One region of the Staphylococcus sp. GW821-FHT11H10 genome, then DNA from elsewhere that is predicted to be linked to it. Evidence: riboswitches for the same ligand, from Rfam matches in the RefSeq annotation. Region 1 holds a riboswitch; each other region holds the start of a gene.

Region 1 (7,015 bases):
AAATATGAAACGTTTTTTAAAATATGGTCGTGGGAAAAGAGAGGCACTTTATGGAATAAACTATTTCGTATTAATAAATGGAAACATTACATTCCAGAAGCAGCTCAATTCAATTATCGTATCTATAATAAAAGGCGACTGGCTTCATTTAAATTAGAAGATATACATTTTATGATTTTAGAAATGCGCCGTGCAGAACTTGTTCATTGGTTATCAATGATACCAATTGTTATTTTTATCAAAGCGCCTAAATATATACTATTCATTAATGTTTGTTATGTGATTTCGGCTAAATTACCGATCATACTCACACAGCGTTATAACCGTCCTAGGTTAGAACATTACTATCAACTACGAATGAAAAGAGATGAACGTACATGTCGCAAAAGAAAATCATCATTATAGGTGGAGGACTAGGTGGGATATCAGCTGCTATTCGTCTTGCTCAAAGTGGCTTTGATGTCTCGCTTTATGATAAGAATAACCACATTGGTGGGAAAGTAAATCGTTTAGAAACAGAGGGATTCGGTTTTGATTTAGGTCCATCTATTTTAACGATGCCATACATATTTGAAAACTTGTTTAACTATAGTGATAAGCAAATGAAAGACTATGTTACTATTGAACGATTACCTTTGCAATGGCGTAGTTTCTTCACTAATGGTGAAGTGATAGATTTATATGAAGACCTGTCTCAAATGTTAAATGCCAATACCTATCTTACTAATGACGATATTCAGCAACTTCATCAATTTTTAAATTATGCAGAAAAAATCCATCGATTTACGGAAAAGGGCTACTTTGCACTAGGACTTGATAAAGTGTCAGAGATAATTAAATATCAGGGACTATTGCGTTCACTTAAAGGTGTGGATTACTTCTCAACAATGCAACAAGCTATTAATCGTTATATTGAGAAACAAAAATTAAGAGATATGCTTGGCTACTTTATAAAATATGTTGGGTCTTCTTCTTATGATGCTCCAGCAGTGCTTACACTATTAATTCATATGCAATACGAACAAGGATTATGGTACGTTAAAGGTGGTATTCATAAACTTGCTCAGGCATTGGAACAATTAGCGATTGAAGAAGGCGTAGCTATACATACTGGTATGGATGTATGTAGTATTGATACGTATTTTAATCACATAACTGGTGTTAGATTAGATGATGGTTCACATGTGAGTGCAGATTACATTGTTTCTAATAGAGAAGTGATACCTACGTATCGTGACTTACTGCACTTTTCAAATAAAAAAATAGCGCAATTAGAGAAAGTTTATGGACCTGCAGCATCTGGCTATGTAATGCATTTAGGAGTAGACAAAGAATATGCTCAACTGGCACATCATAATTTCCTTTTCTCTAATGATTCTAAGCGTAATTATCGAGAAGTGTTTCATGATAAAGTATTGCCACAAGATCCAACAATTTATCTAGTTAATTCAAATAAATCCGACCCAACTCAAGCACCAGAAGGACATGAGAACTTAAAAGTATTGCCACATATTCCGTATATTCAAAACCAACCGTTTACTGAAGAACAATATAGTGATTTCCGGGAGCGTGTCTTAGATAAATTAGAAAAAATGGGGCTTACAGACTTACGTCAACATATCATATATGAAGATATTTGGACGCCACACGATATTGAACGCACTTATGGTTCAAATAAAGGTGCCATTTATGGTGTAGTGGCAGATAAGAAGAAAAATAAAGGGTTCAAGTTTCCTAAACAAAGTGAATACTTTGATAATTTATTCTTTGTTGGAGGATCTGTTAATCCTGGTGGCGGTATGCCGATGGTGACGTTAAGTGGACAACAAGTAGCAGATAAAATTAATGCACTTGAATGTAAGGTTACCACTGATTCAAGAGAATAGAGGTAATACAATTATGACTAAATTAGAGTCACTTCTCCATGCTAGTACAGGTCTATCATTAATAAGTGGTTATTTAATGTATAATCGTCGTTATTTACTCTCGTTTGATAAGAAACGCGAGGGTGAGACAACACAATCAATTAGTGTGATTATACCAGCGCGCAACGAGGAAAAGAGATTGCCTAAACTGTTAAAAAGTTTGTCTCAACAATCAATGCGAGTTGAATGTATAGTCATGGATGATGATTCAAATGATAGAACAGCTGAGATAGCACGAGAGATGGGCGCGAAAGTGTATAATGTGACGTATGACAACAATGGTAATACCTGGATTGGTAAGTCATATGCATGTTATCTAGGTGCTTCTTATACAGTATCAGATATTCTTATATTTATGGATGCAGACGTAGAATTGAATAATGAACACGCCCTAGAGGCAATTATTCAGTCATATGCACGACAACAATATCGTGGATTAATGAGTATTCAACCGTATCATGTTGTTTATAAACCTTATGAACACTTATCGGCTATGTTTAATCTTATGACAGTTGTAGGTACAAATAGTTTTTCGACTTTATCCAAATCTAAAGGGGAGTCATTAGCATTTGGACCTGTTACAGTCATGAACAAATCCGATTATATCCTGACACAAGGGCATAAAAATGCTGCATCTCATATTATTGAAGGATTTTCTTTAGGAAAAGCGTTTCAACGTTGCCAATTGCCAGTGACGCGGTTTGAAGGTCAGGGATTTGTTAGCTTTAGAATGTATGAAGCAGGATTTAAAACAATGATAGAGGGATGGACGAAACACTTAGCGGTAGGTGCTTCGTCAACACAACCTCATATCATGATGTTAATTATCTTATGGATGGTGGGATGTATCACCTCATTTAGCGGATTAGCACTTAGTTTATTTATGAAAACTTTGTCATTTAAGCGAATGGCGTTATCATATAGTTTATATACATTACAATTTATTCGTTTACATCGTCGAGTAGGACGTTTTTCAATTTTATTTTTAGCTATCAACCCAATATTGTTTTTAGTGTTTATTTTAGTTTATATAAATTCATATCGTCACATTCATTACACGAAACAGGTAAAATGGAAGGGACGACAATTTAGTATTAAATAATATTTAGCAGGGGGTTCTCCATGAGCACATTAGAAGAAAATTATCAATATTGTCATCAAATTATGAAAGATTACTCCAAGAGTTTCTCATATGCGTTTGATATGTTACCAGAACAACAACGACGAGCAATCTGGGCGATTTATGCAGTTTGTAGAATCGTTGATGATAGTATCGATGTACACCAAGACGTGGAATATCTACATAAGATTAACCGTGATGTTAAAGCTATTGAACATCAAACAACAACGACATTTGAAAGTGATGACCGCATTATGACGGCATTTGCTGATGCAGCTACACATTTCCAAATGAATTTCCAAGCCCTCTATGACTTAATTGATACGGTTGAAGCAGACCAGCATTTCGAAATGTTTGAAACAGATCGTGGTCTACTAGATTATTGTTATGGTGTTGCGGGAACTGTAGGCGTATTACTGATCCCAATACTAGCAACGCCACCGTCAGATGAAGCATATGAGTATGGAAAGCAATTAGGTGAAGCGCTTCAATTAACGAACATACTACGTGATGTTGGTGAAGATTATCGCAACGGGCGTATTTACTTTAGTAAAGCGCGTTTAAATGAATTTAATGTTTCAATTGCTGATGAAATAGAACGTGATCAACTCTCTGACAATTACATTAAAATTTGGGAATTCTACGCTACATTAGCCGATAATAACTATGACATGGTTTTAAATCATCTTGATGTATACAATGAAGAATCTCGAATGATTATTGAGTTAGCAGCCCAAGTATATCGAGGTATATTAACCGAAGTACGTAAAGCAGATTACTCATTGAAAGACCGTGCGTACGTTTCTAAATGGAAAAAACATAAAATCTACCGCAATTTAAAGAAAAAATATAAAGATTAGGTCAGATATATGCAATATAGCAGTAGTAGGCGCTGGCGTTACCGGCTTAGCAGCTGCAGCACGACTAGCCGCTAAAGGTCATCAAGTTACAATATTTGAGAAGAATGAACAAGTTGGTGGCCGTATGAGCCAATTTAAGAAAGATGGCTTTACTTTTGATATGGGACCAACCATAGTGATGGTACCGGATGTTTATAAAGCCGTATTTGAAGAAAGTGGCAAACGCTTTGAAGATTACGTAGATATGAAGCCACTTACACATATTTTTGATATTTATTTTTCTGATAAAGATAAAGTGAGTGTATCAACTGATTTAGCACAACTTAGTCAAACGTTAGAAGCGACAGAACCAGGTTCTACTCAAGGTTTTATGCAATTTTTAACGGATGTGTATAAACGATATGAAGTGGCTCGCAAATACTTCCTTGAACGAACATTCCGTAAACCAAGTGAATTTTATAACCCATTGACGCTATATCGTGGATTAAAATTAAAGACATTTAATAATGCGAATCAATTAATAGATAATTATGTATCCAATGAAAAAATACGTAAGTTACTCGCATTTCAAACGTTATACATAGGTATTGATCCTAAACAAGGGCCTTCAATTTATTCTATTATTCCAATGATTGAAATGGTACATGGTGTTCATTATATAAAAGGCGGTATGTATGGCTTAGCACAAGGTTTACTACAACTTGGTCAAGACCATGGTGTTAAAGTAGAACTTAATGCAGATGTACAAGAAATCATTATTGACCCTAAATTCAAACGTGCAGATGGTCTACGTGTTAATGGTGATATTCGACGTTTTGACAAAGTGCTATGTACTGCTGACTTTCCATATGTGGCACAAAACTTAATGCCTGTGCACTCACCTTTAAAGAACTATTCTCCTGAAAAGGTAGATAACATGGACTATTCATGTTCAGCATTTTTAATTTATGCAGGTATTAATCGTCAATTACGTGATAAATTACATGTACATAATGTTGTATTTGCTAGAGATTTTAGAGGCAATATTGATGACATTTTTAGTGGTAAGATGCCTGATGACCCATCATTATATCTTTACTTCCCATCTGTAGAAGACGAAGCATTAGCGCCTAAAGATCAGACAGGGATGTATGTCTTAATGCCAGTCCCTGAGTTGAAGACAGGTGAAATTGACTGGAACGATCCTAATATGGTTGAAAAAGCGAAAGATGTCATTTATAACAAATTAGAAACGATTGAGGCACTTAAAGATATACGTCAGGATGTTGTATCTGAAACAGTATTTACACCGCTTGATTTTGAGAGTCGTTATAATGCCAAATTCGGCTCAGCATTTGGACTTATGCCAACACTTACACAAAGTAATTATTATAGACCACCAAATGTATCAAGAGATTATAAAGACTTATACTTTGCAGGGGCAAGTACGCACCCTGGTGCAGGTGTGCCAATTGTGTTGACGAGTGCTAAAATTACTGCCGAAGCAATGTTAGAAGACATAGAACACGGAAAATAAAGTAAAACTTGCTATAAATCTGAAAATTATAAATATTGACAATACTTATTGAACTGATACAATAAATATTAATTCAATAGACTTATCCAGAGAAGTGAAGGGATTTGGCCCAATGAAACTTCAGCAACAGACTTAAAAGACAAAAGTACTGTGCTAACTCCAAAGAGGTATGCCTCAAAGATAAGTGTCATAGTCATAACTAAGCTATATGTCACTATCAATTGAGAGTGATATATAGCTTTTTTAATTTGAAAAGGGGGTAAATAATGACAATTTCTAATAAACTAGCCAATATTCCTGATAGTTATTTTGGTAAAACGATGGGGCGTAAGGTTGAGCATGGACCACTACCGTTAATTAATATGGCAGTTGGTATCCCGGATGGCGAAACGCCTAAAGGCATTGTTGATCACTTTGCTGATGCTGTTCGAATTCCTGAAAATCAAAAATATGGTGCATTTCATGGTAAGGAATCCTTTAAAGAAGCAATTGTTAATTTCTATCAACGACAATATGGTGTTGAACTGCATAAAGATGATGAAGTGTGCATACTTTATGGTACTAAAAATGGTTTAGTGGCTTTGCCTACATGTATTGTTAATCCTGGAGAAAACGTGCTACTTCCAGACCCAGGTTATACGGATTATCTTGCTGGTGTCATGCTTGCTGATGCCAATCCAGTACCACTTAATTTGGAGCCACCACATTATTTGCCAGATTGGAGCAAAGTAGATGCACAAACATTAGCACGTACGTCACTCGTTTATTTGACTTACCCAAATAATCCTACTGGATCAACGGCTACTAAAGCAGTGTTTGATGAAGCAATTCAAAGATTTAAAGGTACGCATACAAAGATCGTTCATGATTTCGCGTATAGTGCTTTTGGATTTGATGCAAAGAACCCAAGTATACTTGCTTCTAAAGATGCAAAGGAAGTAGCAATTGAAATTTTTTCATTATCTAAAGGTTATAATATGTCAGGATTTAGAGTAGGATTCGCAGTAGGTAACAAAGACATGATACAAGCGCTGAAGAAATATCAAACACATACTAATGCTGGTATGTTTGGTGCCCTTCAAGATGCAGCAACATACGCACTTAATCACTATGATGACTTTCTAGATCAACAAAATGAAACATTCAAACGTCGTCGTGACACGTTTGAGAAACAATTAAAAGATGCCAATTTACCATTTGTACATTCTAAAGGTGGTATTTACTCATGGCTTCAAACACCACCAGGGTATGATAGTGAATCATTTGAACAGTATTTGTTGAAAGAACAATCGATCTTAGTGGCGCCTGGCATTCCATTTGGTGAAAATGGTCGTCATTACGTCCGTATTTCCCTAGCATTAGATGACCAATTATTAACTGAAGCGGCTAAACGATTAGCTTCTTTATCTTATTTATATAACGAGTAACAAGAAGTCACAAATAGAAAGGATGAAATTTTATGACTAAAATTAAAATAATGAGTGTACGAGATGAAGATATTCCTTATATTGAAGAATGGGCGGAACAAAATAATGTCGAAGTAGAGTTAAATAAAGAAATATTAACAGAAGATAATGTCGATGATGTTCAAGGA
Region 2 (7,015 bases), on a different contig from region 1:
TAATATTTTCCTCTATTCTTTGGGGTGTAACTGATTTAGGAATAACGATGACACCATGTTGCATGTTCCAACGAATGACGACTTGTGCTGCCGATTTATTAACTTCTTTACCAATTTGATTAAGTGTTTCATCATCTAAGATTTGGGCATTCATAAATGGTGACCATGACTCCATATGGATATTTTGTACTTCTAAATATTTACGTAGTTTATTTTGAGTGAAATATGGATGAAATTCTACTTGGTTGATGACTGGCTTAATAGAAACTTGAGCTAATAAAGCTTCAAAGTGTTCTGCATTGAAGTTACTTACACCAATATTTTTAACCTTATCATCTTTATATAAATCTTCCATACCTTTCCATGTATCAATCATTATTGCTTCATTGGTACCAGGCCAATGAACAAGATATAAATCTAAATAATCTAGTCCTAATTTATTGATACTTGTTTCATAAGCATTTGCAACATTTTCACGCCCAAAATCTTCAAAATATAGTTTTGATGTAATGAATAAATCTTTACGTTCTAACCCAGTAGCTTCTAGACCTTCCTTAATGCCTAAACCAACTTGTTCTTCATTACCATATACTTTAGCTGTATCAATACTACGATAACCTGAGACAATTGCATGCTTAACTGCCTCCTTACATTCATCGTTATTTTCTACTCTAAAAGTACCAATTCCAACTTTAGGCATTGTGTGACCATTATAAAATTCAATTGTTTCCATAAAAGAAACCTCTTTTCTTCTTATTTTAATAATTACTACTCTATTCCCAAAAATGTCCATATTGAAAACTTTAATATTAGTTTAGTTTATTATTTAAATAAGCTTCTCCTCAAAATTAAAAAGGGAGTGGGACAGAATTCTTTTTAAATTCGTCGTCCCACCCCCGCAAGGATGACTAGAACTGAAAAAAGCTTGAGTTAAGCGCATTTTCAGTTCAGTCAGCTACTGCGAATTTGCAAAATAGCATCATCATATTATTTATGTCCCAGGCTCTAATACTAATTAAATGATTCAATTTTATCCATAACATTTTGTAATTCATCTACGTTATATTGAATACGTCCATGGAATACAAATTTATTAAAGAACTCATCTAATTGATCAGGTCCAACTAGAACTTTAACACTTGAACTTTGTGCATAATTTGAAATCGTTACGTCTCCATCGTGTTTAGGATTAAAGTATAAAATCGCAGTTGGCGTATATTTAGCACCTAATTGTGTTTGCAAGTCTGACGCTAACTTTTCAATTGAAGTAAGTTGATCTGAATAATTAACGAATGACAACGAAGATTTATCTTCATTTTGATCGAGTACTAGCGTTTGAGGTGACTTAGCATCTAAATCTAAAGTACTAAATACATGCTCCATCATAGGCAATTCGTTAAATTGCTTATCACTTATACCTTGATAAACATGCCCTTTTAATAGTTGAGAATCTATAATATATAGACCTGTACGAGTAAGTACAAGGTGACTAATGCGTTCAATATCATTGAATTCATTACTTGGTAAGAAGATGTTTGCCATAATATGCATATCTTCAGGTCTAATACGTTTTTCTTTCACTAAACGATCTCTAATTCCAATTAAGCGCATATCTGTAACATATTCACTTTTGTTTTTTGAGAATAGTTTCAATGCATCAATTTCACGATCTTTACCGCTTACAGTTGCATCAAAATCTTCTTTTTGTTTAGTAACTTGCTTTTTATTTTGTATGCGTTCTTTCTCTAGGGCTTCGTCATGTGACGCTTTCATTTGCTTTTCTTTTAAGTCGTATTCTTCTTTTGTTTTCTGTTTAATATTGTTTTTACTTTTAAGTGTAACTAAGAATAATATTAAACAGATAATTGCAACTACAATTGCTACGATTAAACCAATTTCGATTGGTCCAAATGAATTCATTAAATCAACGCTCCTTTAATCTATCAGTAAATCTAATTATAATGGAAACTATCTATAATTTCGACAATTTCTTTTATATTATTTAAAGCGTTTATTAAGCTTGAACAGCATCTTTTAATACATTGACTTTATCTAATTTCTCCCATGGTAACAATACATCCGTTCTACCAAAGTGACCATAAGCAGCAGTTTGTTTGTATATAGGATGCTTTAAGTCTAACATTTTAATGATGCCTGCTGGACGTAAATCAAAGTTAGCTCTGACAGCTTCAACAAGTTGAGCCTCGGAAACTTTGCCCGTTTTAAATGTATCAATTGAAATTGAAACTGGTTCAGCCACTCCAATAGCATAAGCAAGTTGTACTTCACATTGGTCTGCTAGTCCTGCAGCAACAATATTTTTAGCTACATATCTTGCCGCATAAGCTGCTGATCGGTCTACTTTAGTTGGGTCTTTACCACTAAAGCAACCTCCTCCATGACGTGCATAACCACCATAAGTATCAACAATGATTTTACGTCCTGTTAATCCAGCATCACCTTGAGGTCCACCGATAACAAATCTTCCAGTAGGATTGATAAAGAATTTCGTTTCATTATCAATTAATCCTTCAGGAACTGTTGGGTATATTACATGTTCTTTAATGTCACTTTGAATTTGTTCTAATTCAATGTCATCCGCATGTTGAGATGACACTACAATCGTATCAATACGCTTAGGTTTATCTGATTCGTCGTATTCAACTGTAACTTGAACCTTACCATCAGGTCTTAAATAATCTAGAATACCATCTTTACGTACATCTGATAAACGCTTCGCTAATTGATGAGATAAAAAGATAGGTAGAGGCATATATGTTTCTGTTTCATTTGTAGCATATCCGAACATTAAACCTTGGTCACCGGCACCAGTAGCTTCAATCTCTTCTTCTGAAATATCATTTCTGTATTCAAGTGCTTTGTCGACACCTTGTGCAATATCAGGTGACTGCTCATCGATTGCAGTTAAAACTGCCATAGTTTGGTAATCATAGCCATATTTAGCACGAGTGTAGCCAATACCTTTAATTGTTTCTCTTACAACTTTAGGTATATCTACATAAGTTGATGTAGATATTTCACCTGAAATTAGAGCCATTCCAGTTGTTACAGTAGTTTCACAAGCAACACGTGCATTAGGATCATCTTTTAAGATTTCATCTAAAATGGCATCAGATACTTGGTCAGCAATCTTATCTGGATGTCCTTCTGTCACTGATTCTGAAGTAAATAAACGTTTATTATAAGTCATGATTTGCTCCTTTTATAACTATATTTACGAAAATTCTCTTTTAATTGTGAGCTCAAAAATAAAAGAGCCTTCTTCACTATTCAAGACAGAGAGAAGGCTCTTAAACGTCCATTCGCTCTTATCGTTCAGACGAGTATATGTCTGCAAACGGTTTGGCACCTTTCTTTAAAAAAAGAGGTTGCTGGGTTTCATTGGGTCCATGTCCCTCCACCACTCAGGATAAGAGAATCCGTTAAGAACTATACTACCTAATTCATTTATTAATGTCAATTTTGTTTTTACATGTTTTTTTGTCTTTTCCAGGTGGAATAATTACGGCATTATGTTATACTATTTTCATGTAAAGGCTTACAATATTGAATTTCTATAACACACGCTGGAGGGATTGGGTATGTCAGTAGATACATACGGCGAAACACCTAAAATTAAAAAATTATTGGAAAAAGAAAGCTCTCTTTTTCAGCTTTCAACAACTCAACTTTATTACAAAATTATGGATAATAATGAAGGAGAATTAACTGAACTTGGTGCTATCAATGCAAGCACAGGTAAATACACTGGACGTTCACCTAAAGATAAATTCATTGTTACAGAACCTTCTTATAAAGATAATATTCATTGGGGAGATATCAACCAACCTATCGATGAAGAAACTTTCTTAAATCTCTACTCTAAAGTTTTAGACTATCTTGATAAAAAAGACGAACTTTACGTTTTTAATGGTTATGCAGGTAGTGACAAAGACACACAATTGAAACTTACAGTTATCAATGAACTTGCATGGCATAACCTTTTTGCTCAAAACATGTTTATCCGCCCAGATTCTAAAGAAGAAGCTAGTAATATAAAACCTAACTTCACAATTGTTTCAGCACCTCACTTTAAAGCTGATCCTGAAGTTGATGGAACTAAATCAGAAACTTTTGTTATCATTTCATTCAAACATAAAACCATTTTAATTGGTGGTACAGAGTATGCTGGTGAGATGAAAAAAGGTATCTTCTCAGTAATGAACTACTTGCTTCCAATGCAAGATATTATGAGTATGCATTGTTCTGCGAATGTTGGAGATAAAGGAGACGTAGCCTTATTCTTCGGATTATCAGGTACAGGTAAAACAACTTTATCAGCAGCACCGGATAGAAAATTGATTGGTGATGATGAACACGGTTGGAATAAAAATGGTATTTTCAATATTGAAGGCGGTTGTTACGCAAAAGCAATCAACCTTTCTAAAGAAAAAGAACCTCAAATTTATAACGCGATTCAATACGGTACTATATTAGAGAATACTGTGGTTAACGAGCGTGGTGCTGTTGATTTCGATGATAATTCATATACTGAAAATACACGTGCTGCCTATCCAATTCATCACATTGATAATATTGTATTACCATCTAAAGCAGCACATCCTAATACAATAATTTTCTTAACTGCTGACGCATTTGGTGTACTTCCACCTATTGCTAAATTAACTAAATCTCAAGCGATGTACCATTTCTTAAGTGGTTTCACTTCTAAATTAGCTGGAACTGAGCGTGGCGTTACTGAACCAGAACCATCATTCTCAACTTGTTTTGGTGCACCTTTCTTACCACTTAATCCTATTAAATATGCAGATTTATTAGGTGAACTAATAGATAAACATGATGTTGATGTATACTTAGTTAACACTGGATGGACTGGTGGTAAATATGGCGTAGGTAGACGTATTAGTCTACATTACACTCGTTATATGGTAGATCAAGCAATTAAAGGTAAATTGAAAAATGCAGAGTTTACAAAAGATGAGAAATTCGGTTTAAGTATTCCTACTGAAATGGAAGATGTTCCTAAAACAATACTTAATCCAATTAATGCTTGGAGTGATTCTGATAAATATCGCGCTCAAGCCGATGACTTAATCCAACGTTTTGAAGAAAACTTCAAGAAATTCGGTCCAGAAGTTGAAGAAATTGCTAACACTGGTGGCTTTAAAAAATAATTAAATATTTATTAAAAAGGCAACGTATAATGCGTACTGTATTGAACCCTTATACGTTGTCTTATTATATTTCTTCACACTTCGTCATCCATTGATGCACATAATCGAGCGCTAATTTCATTGCTTGTGGTCTAGGTACATGCCCTTCATCAAGTTGATAAAATGTGTCGTGAACAACACCTTTTAATTTCAATTGTTCTTCCAAGTAATAGGCATGATGAATACCTACTTGTTTATCCTTGCCACCATGAACTATTAAAATTGGTGAACTATTAGAATCAATAAGTTTTATCGCATCTCTTTGGTCATAAGATTCTTTATTTTTGGAAGGATGTCCTACCATTCGACGCAACATCCCTCTTAAATCAGTACGTTCTTCATACATCAAGTGCATACTTGATACACCACCCCAGATGATGTAACTATCGACTGGGTAATCTTGATATGTAAGTAGTCCTTGTATTCCACCTCTTGAGAAACCAATCATGTGTATATATGCATTAGGAAATCGTTGTTTAAGTATCTTTATGAGATAGGTAACATCTTTTAAATCAGCGTTAGCAAACTCATCTCTACCTTCACTTCCATTACTTCCTCTATAGTAAGGACCTACAACTAAGGTATTTTCATTTGCAAACTGCATTAGTCTTGCTGCACGTACACGTCCGACTTGTCCCTTACCTCCTCGCAAATATACTACGATTCTTTTTACTGTCTTCTTTAAAGGGCACATCTGTAATGCTTTTACTTTTAAACCCTCAACTTTATAGGTAATTTCATCGAATTGATGCGTTCTTGATGCTATAGGCATTTTCTTAGTCGCGATAATATCCAAGTTCTATCATCCTCTCGACACATTTAAGAATTGCATTATCTTGTATTAAATAACTTTGTTTATCTAATGGAATAGAATTAATATTATCAAATAATAATGGCCCTCTCGTTTCTAAATAATCACTTTTCTCTTCAAATGATTTAACCTTCACGATATATACATCTTTTTTGAAAATTGAGTTATCGAATGTATGAACCTGATACTGAGCAATATAATCTATCGTTTCAGGTATGCCTCCTGTTTCTTCAAAAAGTTCTCTCTTGATTGCTTGTATACTTTGTTCTCCTTCTTCAACCTTACCACCTGGAAACTCAATGCCACGCATTTTGTGCTGAGTAAAAAGTAACTGGTTCTTATATAGTGGAATAGCTAAAACATGATTACCATCAGGACAGTCGTTGTTCGTTTTGTAACTCATTGTGACACGTCTATTATCTTTATCTAGAAACTCCATGTTCCATACTACTCCCTTCAATATGTTAAACTAATTTATAATCGTATTACTGGTTGGAGGCCTATAATGTTAAAAAAATTATTTCTTGGAATAATCCATATCTATCAACGCTATATTTCACCTATGACGCCACCTACATGCAGATTTTATCCTACGTGCTCAGAATATACGCGAGAAGCGATTGAAGTTTATGGCCCATTCAAAGGTGGCTATATGGGAATTCGTCGCATTCTTAAATGTCATCCTCTTCATAAAGGTGGATTTGATCCAGTTCCTTTAAAAAAGGATAAACATAGACACTAATTTAATTTAAGCAATTTTGATTTATCGATTTGAGGGGGGTGAAATGAAATCATCCCCTCTTTTAATTTACCGACACCTTGCGTGAAATCGTCAGTAAAATAATAACCATCTGGGGTTACATCCCCAGGATAATCACCTTCTCGAGCTAATAATGCAGTAAAGTAACGACTTAGTCCATATTCGTACATTCCACCTATAACCACTTTAATATCAATTGATTTCAATTCA
Region 3 (7,015 bases), on a different contig from region 1:
AAGAAAACTTAAAATTTTCAGAAATTTTAGACAAAAATACAAAGTTTTGTGCTAATATAATAAATATTCTAGAGATAACAAGCTAATCTTATAACTCAATATATTAAGTAAGTGGAGGTTCATGATTATGGCCAGTTTTTTCAAAAATTTAACTCGAAAAGAAGATCCCACAATCTATCAAAATAAAGATGGTCATTTAAAACGTACATTACGCGTTCGAGATTTTCTTGCATTAGGTGTTGGTACGATTGTATCAACTGCAATTTTTACATTGCCTGGCGTTGTAGCCGCTGAACATGCAGGCCCTGCTGTTGCATTATCATTCTTACTTGCAGCGATTGTTGCAGGTTTAGTTGCCTTCTCATATGCCGAAATGGCATCAACAATGCCTTTCGCCGGTTCAGCTTATTCTTGGATTAACGTTTTATTTGGAGAATTTTCAGGTTGGGTCGCAGGTTGGGCACTTTTAGCTGAATACTTTATTGCCGTAGCCTTTGTAGCATCCGGATTCTCTGCCAATTTAAGAGGACTCGTATCACCATTAGGTATCGTATTGCCTAAAGCATTATCGAATCCATTCGGAGCTGATGGTGGTGTGATTGATATTATCGCTGCTGTTGTAATCATTATTACTGCAATCATTTTATCACGTGGTATGACTGAAGCAGCACGTGTAGAAAACGTCTTAGTTATCTTAAAAGTATTTGCAATCGTATTGTTCATTATCGTAGGTTTAACTGCTATCCAAGCATCTAACTATGTTCCGTTTATTCCAGAACATAAAGTGACTGAAAATGGTGATTTCGGTGGTTGGCAAGGTATTTATGCTGGGGTTTCTATGATTTTCTTAGCTTATATTGGATTTGATTCAATCGCAGCCAACTCTGCAGAAGCTATCAACCCACAAAGAACAATGCCTCGTGGTATTCTTGGTTCATTAGCTGTCGCTTTAGTATTATTCGTAGGTGTAGCTTTAGTATTGGTTGGTATGTTCCATTATTCTAAATACGCTGGTAATGCTGAACCTGTAGGTTGGGCACTTCGTCAAAGTGGCCACGGTATTATTGCTGCTGTCATTCAAGCTATTTCAGTAATCGGTATGTTCACCGCTTTAATTGGTATGATGTTAGCAGGATCACGTTTATTATATTCATTTGGTCGTGATGGTTTATTACCACCTTGGTTATCAAAATTAAACCATAAACATCTACCAAACAGAGCACTTTTAATCCTAACTATTATTGGTGTATTAATTGGTTCAATGTTCCCATTTGCATTCTTGGCACAACTTATCTCAGCAGGAACATTAGTCGCATTTATGTTTGTGTCTCTTGCAATGTATCGTTTAAGAAAACGTGAAGGTAAAGATTTACCTGAACCATCGTTTAAAGTACCGTTCTTCCCTGTACTACCAATAATCACATTTATTTTAGTATTACTTGTATTCTGGGGATTAAGTTTCGATGCTAAACTATATACTTTAATTTGGTTCGTTGTTGGTATCATAATCTATTTAAGTTATGGTGTTCGACATTCTAAGAAAAATGAAGAAGAGGACTACGTCGTACCAAAAGATTAATACAAATGAAAAAGCACCTGTCTCATCGATTGAGATAGGTGCTTCTTTTCGTGTTACCAGCCTTGACCATCAATATTATAATTATTCAGTTGTCCATCTTGTAACGCTTGCAATGCATTCTCTATTGTATTTAAAGCATAATCTAATTGTTCATACGTAATAACTAATGGTGGTTGGAAACGTAGTACATTACCAGCTACTGCAATCAATACAAGACCATGATCAAAACAATAATTACATATTTTAAGTGCTTCTTCAGAAGCTCTCGTCTTAGCTTGTTTATTTGATACGATATCAATACCAATTGATAAACCTTTACCACGCACATCTCCAACGAAATCATAATCATTCACCCATTGATCCATTCGCTTGCGCACGTAAGCCCCTTTTTCAGAACTAGCAGTTAATAAATCTTCATCTTCAATCATACCTAATGTAGCTAAAGCCGCTTCACAACTTACAGGATTCGCACCAGTTGTAAATAGATGTGCCGGTGCCTCAAGTGTCTCTATGATTTCTTTACGACCAACAATAGCAGACATCGGTAATCCACCTGCTAGTGATTTACCAAATGTAATTAAATCCGGTGTGAAATTAAAGTGATCAATTGAACTCCATGTACCAGTTCGCCCTAACCCCTGTTGAATATCGTCTACAGCAATTAGAATACCATGTTCACGGCATAACGCTTCTAATGCCTCAAAGTAACCATCTACAGGTTCTAATAGACCTCCGTCACCTTGGATTGTTTCTACAACTATACAAGCCACTTCATCCGCTGGCACATATTTCGCAAACATTTCTTTTAATGGTGCAAGATACTCTTCAACTGTATTTGCATTTGGCTGCTCAAACATCCCTCTATATTTATCAGGGAATGGAATATGATAAAATCCATTCAATAATGGTCCATAGTGTTTGCGCATATTTAAACTAATGGCAGACATGGATAATGACCCAAATGTTGACCCATGATATGCATTTGTGAAACTAATAATGTAAGGGCGCCCCGTATAAGCTCTCGCAAATTTAATAATACCGTCATTCGCATCAGACCCACTTAATCCAAACGTTACACGCTTTTCATAGTCACCTGGAGCAATTTCACATAGCTTTTTAGATAATTTTACTGCTGGTTCATGATACATATATGCTGGTGTATAATGAATAAATTTCTCAGCTTGTTTCTTAATCGCTTCAGTAACTGGTTTAGGTGCGTGTCCTACATTTTGTGAACTTGCACTTGATAATAAATCAATATATTCTTTACCATCCACATCTACTAGTGTCGCACCATAACCATGGTCAATGGCTAATGGATAGTATTTTATTCTCCCTGATGCGGCGAAGTATTTCCCATCTTCATTAATTAATTCCTCTGCTTTACTCATATCGGCTCATCCTCCCAAGATAGACCATCCCTTTTGCTTCCCTCTATTTGAAAAGTTCTACGGCCCTCTAAATAAACACTATTTAAGTGATAATATTCAATATATTACTAATAATTGTCAGATTTGTAAATATTTTCTGAATAATCAAAAATAATTAAAGTTTATAATTTTTGGTATTTATTATTTTTTTTTAAAAAGAACCCACAAAGCTATTACTTTGCGGGTAGTTTAATATGGATAATTATTTACTTTCGTATGGAATTACATCGTCTCCATATTCTTTCTTAATATAATCTTTAATTTCTTTCGATTGCATAACTTTTAATAATTCTTGGAACTTTTTATCTTTTTTATGTCCTTCTTGTACAGCAATAATATTGGCAAACGGAGATGATTTACCTTCCATAACAATTGCATCTTTAGAAGGTTTCAAACCATTATCGATGGCATAGTTAGAATTCATAATCACTGCTGCTCCTTCACCGTTTTTATATGTCTTTGGTAAAAACTCAGCCCCTTGTTGATGATTGAATTTTAAATTCTTTTTATTTTCAGCGATATCTTCAAACTTAGCATCTTCAATTTTGACACCTTTTTTCAACTTAATGAGACCTTCATCTACAAAGAATGATAAAAATCGTCCTTCTTCCGCTGGATTATTTGAAACATAAATCGTTGAACCTTCAGGAATATCTTTTAGATTTTTATATTTTTTACTGTATACGCCCATTGGAGTTGTAAATACTTTACCTAATTCTTCTATTTTATATCCATGACTCTTCTTTTCAGCTTTTAAATAAGGTACATGTTGGAAGAAGTTCGCATCTACATCACCTTTATCTAATAGTTTATTTGGCACTTTATAATCATTTACCTCTTTAACTTCTAAATCATAACCTTTTTTCTTTAATTGTTCTTTAGCTTTCTTCAACACATCTCCATGGGGTGCAGGTGAAGCAGCAACCGTGATTTTTTTATTATCCTCTTTATCTTTGCCACATCCAGCTAATACAATAACTAAAACTAAAATACTTATAACACTTAACCATTTTTTCATGTATATCGACACCTCTTTTTTAATAATGATTCAATTACACTTCAACTCTTAAATAGTTAGAAGACATAAAAAAATACTTTCTATTATTTAAGAGAAAGTATCGATACACTTTCTCTTATCTCTTAAAGTATTGTCTACTTTATGTGAATTAGCACCATTTCGTTAAACGACGGTTGCTGGGCTTCTTAGGGCACATCCCTCCACCACTCTTGATAAGAGTTAACAAGTTTTATTGAATTGTTATTATATTAGCATTGGATAGTGTTTGGGTCAATATCATTTTTTAAATATTCTAAATTTTTAAAATGTGTGATTTCCTTCATCATAGGGAATAGCTTGTTAAACTCATTTGAAGGATGGATAATTATGATACGATACGGCTACCACTTTCTTAGTGCATTACTGATTAGCATTTTATTATTGCTTATCATGTTTACTATAGATGTCGTAACACACACGACGCACCTAACCTTGTTATTAATCAATATCGATTTCATTGCTGACCCAAATCAAACACCACTGATTTTAGAACTATTGATTCATATTGTCATTGGATTTTTAATTTACATCACATTTCTAATTATTTATAAATTTTTCAAACCTTTTTACAAAATAAGTTATTTATTACTGATCATCATTTTTCTAATATTATATCCATTACTTATTCTATTGGCACAACGTTCATTTTTTCAATTTAGTTGGACAGAATACGGTTTATGGATGATTGCACATTTGATTTTCACTGTTTGCATGGCATGGTCTATCCCTTACTTTTCTAAAAAGAAATGGTAAGTTAGCATCATTAAATTTAGTATCACGATTACTTATATTCATAAAAACTTTAATATTGTAAATCTAACTTTACAAATATGTCATTCTTTAAGCTAATTTAAAGTTTCAATATGGTTTACTTTAAACCCCTATTTTAATTAATTCTGAGTGTTACACTAAGGCTGTAAAAGATAAATAATGAAATGGGGTTTTCATTGTGATGAAGGTTTCTCTATTTGCGTCAACACTTATTTCAAGTACAGTATTATTAACTGCTTTTAGTGGACATCAAGCTTTTGCTGCTGATATCGTTACTAAGAATAACGCACAAGAAGTTGCTTCAGAGGCGTTATCAAATAGTGGAGGTAATCCAGATTTACAAAACTTTGGAAAAGTAATCGACAAAGGGGACTATTTTGAAATTAAAAGCCATAATAAAGCAAATGCTGGTTTAGGGGTTTATAAAGTTCATAAAAATGGCCAAGTCGAATATAAAAATGATAAATATAGTAACTTTAATCAACTTCAAAGTGGAGAAACATATGTTGAACACGGTATTGCAAATGCTGCTGAATTAGATGATCTAAAGGAAGAAGCATCTAAAATTAATTCTGTAGATTGTGCGCGTGAATTAAATTCATATTATGTCGGTAACGTTAAATCTAACGAAGTGCCTTCGTCTCAATCAGTAAAAAAACAAGGTAACCATAATAGCACAAATGCTCAATCTTCATTACCTGAAACTGGTCATTCAGACAGTGAACAATCCATTCAATTATTAGGTAGCATTTTCTTATTACTAGGCGGTGCGTTAGTAGCTAAACAATCTCATAAAAAAATCTCATAGAAAAAACGAGATGACTTCAAAGTCATCTCGCCTTTTTTATTATTGATTGCTGTTCCCATTCTCTTCAGTACTATCTTTTTTATTGTCGTCTTTATTGTCTTGCTGTTTTGTATCTTGCTCTACACCTTCTGGGTCACGTTCTTTCGCGCTACCTTTTTTAGGATTATAGTTTGCACCTTCAGTATATTCGTTACCCGCATTCCATAGTAAGAACTCATTCACACCATTATCTTTTAAAGCCTGAACTTGTTCAGATACTGCTTTGGCATCATAATCAATATAATTACCATCACCTAAATATGATGCTGTGAAATCTTGAATCCATGGACGAGAAATTGGTTTTTTCTTACCTAGTGAATCTAGTAAACTATTTTCTTTTTGAATGTATCGATTTACTGTTTTGTACGGTTCTGTATCCGGAGCATCTAAACCAAAGTCACCGTTACTCCAATGTGAAGGATAAATCATTGATGAAATCGCATCTACATTTTCAGACATTTTAGGGAAACTTTGACCAATGCCTGGTGCGTTTTTAACTAATGCAGAATAGCCAAATACGTCTGCCGATACGTTAACACCCATTGGTTTCAACTCTTTATTAGCATGTTCTAAGAATTTTGTAATTGTATCAACACGTTGATCACCTGAACTTAACTTGCTATTTTTGTAGTCACCCTTACTATAAGTTAAACTGTCTGCTTCATTTTCAAAGCCTTCTGGGAAACGCACATAGTCAAATTGGATATCTTGGAATCCAGCTTTAGCTGCTGCTTTAGCGACAGTAATATCATAATCCCATACTTCCTTCATGAATGGGTTAACAAAGCTATCGCCTTTACCATTAGTCCAAACTGACCCATCACTTTCTTTAAATGACCACTCAGGATGTTCTTCAGCTAATTTAGTATCCTTAAATGTAACGATACGAGCAATTGGATAAATATTGTTATTATGCAATTTTTTCAACAATTTCTTACCATCTACAATATCTAATGTGTTCTTATCTACTTGTTTATTTCCAGTGTTAAGTTTCATTGTGATATTACCTTCATCATCTTTAACATCGATAACCATTGTATTTAATTTAGAATCTTTAATGAACTTAATTAATTCATCAATCTTATCGCCTTCTGTCGAATTGCTTGTGACATAAATACCTTTAACGCCATCTTTAGGGTAATCGACTTTATTCTCATTCTTATTTTTGTCATTATTCTTTTTTAATTTCTCGCTTTGACTGTTAGTTTGTTCGTTCTTCTGGCTGTCCCCTTTTTGCCCGCTACTAGATGAATTATCACCATTACTGCACGCAGCGAGTAACAAAGCACTTGTTGTTAATACAGCAAATATTTTGTTCTTTTTCATTCCCT

Evidence for each region. A riboswitch is a leader RNA that binds a small molecule or an ion and turns the genes downstream of it on or off. The one in region 1 is predicted to bind S-adenosylmethionine.
Region 2: it holds a riboswitch for S-adenosylmethionine, as region 1 does, so the genes downstream of both, metK (methionine adenosyltransferase) here and AC1RRU_RS09360 (aminotransferase class I/II-fold pyridoxal phosphate-dependent enzyme) in region 1, are expected to answer to the same signal.
Region 3: it holds a riboswitch for S-adenosylmethionine, as region 1 does, so the genes downstream of both, AC1RRU_RS04755 (MetQ/NlpA family ABC transporter substrate-binding protein) here and AC1RRU_RS09360 (aminotransferase class I/II-fold pyridoxal phosphate-dependent enzyme) in region 1, are expected to answer to the same signal.

Annotation. Positions count from the first base shown of each region.
Region 1 is NZ_JBXARC010000017.1:21,686-28,700, reverse strand. It holds gene AC1RRU_RS09385 (glycosyl-4,4'-diaponeurosporenoate acyltransferase CrtO family protein) at 1-405, shown strand, start outside; gene AC1RRU_RS09380 (phytoene desaturase family protein) at 378-1,886, shown strand; gene AC1RRU_RS09375 (glycosyltransferase family 2 protein) at 1,900-3,027, shown strand; gene AC1RRU_RS09370 (phytoene/squalene synthase family protein) at 3,048-3,905, shown strand; gene AC1RRU_RS09365 (phytoene desaturase family protein) at 3,913-5,421, shown strand; SAM riboswitch class I at 5,501-5,608, shown strand; gene AC1RRU_RS09360 (aminotransferase class I/II-fold pyridoxal phosphate-dependent enzyme) at 5,688-6,848, shown strand; gene AC1RRU_RS09355 (D-lactate dehydrogenase) at 6,881-7,015, shown strand, end outside.
Region 2 is NZ_JBXARC010000035.1:3,188-10,202, reverse strand. It holds gene AC1RRU_RS12060 (aldo/keto reductase) at 1-733, opposite strand, end outside; gene AC1RRU_RS12055 (hypothetical protein) at 1,012-1,920, opposite strand; gene metK (methionine adenosyltransferase) at 2,015-3,211, opposite strand; SAM riboswitch class I at 3,327-3,437, opposite strand; gene pckA (phosphoenolpyruvate carboxykinase (ATP)) at 3,603-5,195, shown strand; gene AC1RRU_RS12040 (alpha/beta hydrolase family protein) at 5,260-6,030, opposite strand; gene ytkD (RNA deprotection pyrophosphohydrolase) at 6,011-6,484, opposite strand; gene yidD (membrane protein insertion efficiency factor YidD) at 6,551-6,787, shown strand; gene menC (o-succinylbenzoate synthase) at 6,784-7,015, opposite strand, start outside.
Region 3 is NZ_JBXARC010000005.1:117,047-124,061, reverse strand. It holds gene AC1RRU_RS04765 (APC family permease) at 128-1,579, shown strand; gene AC1RRU_RS04760 (aspartate aminotransferase family protein) at 1,633-2,970, opposite strand; gene AC1RRU_RS04755 (MetQ/NlpA family ABC transporter substrate-binding protein) at 3,212-4,027, opposite strand; SAM riboswitch class I at 4,140-4,246, opposite strand; gene AC1RRU_RS04750 (hypothetical protein) at 4,394-4,819, shown strand; gene AC1RRU_RS04745 (LPXTG cell wall anchor domain-containing protein) at 5,019-5,645, shown strand; gene AC1RRU_RS04740 (putative glycoside hydrolase) at 5,685-7,010, opposite strand.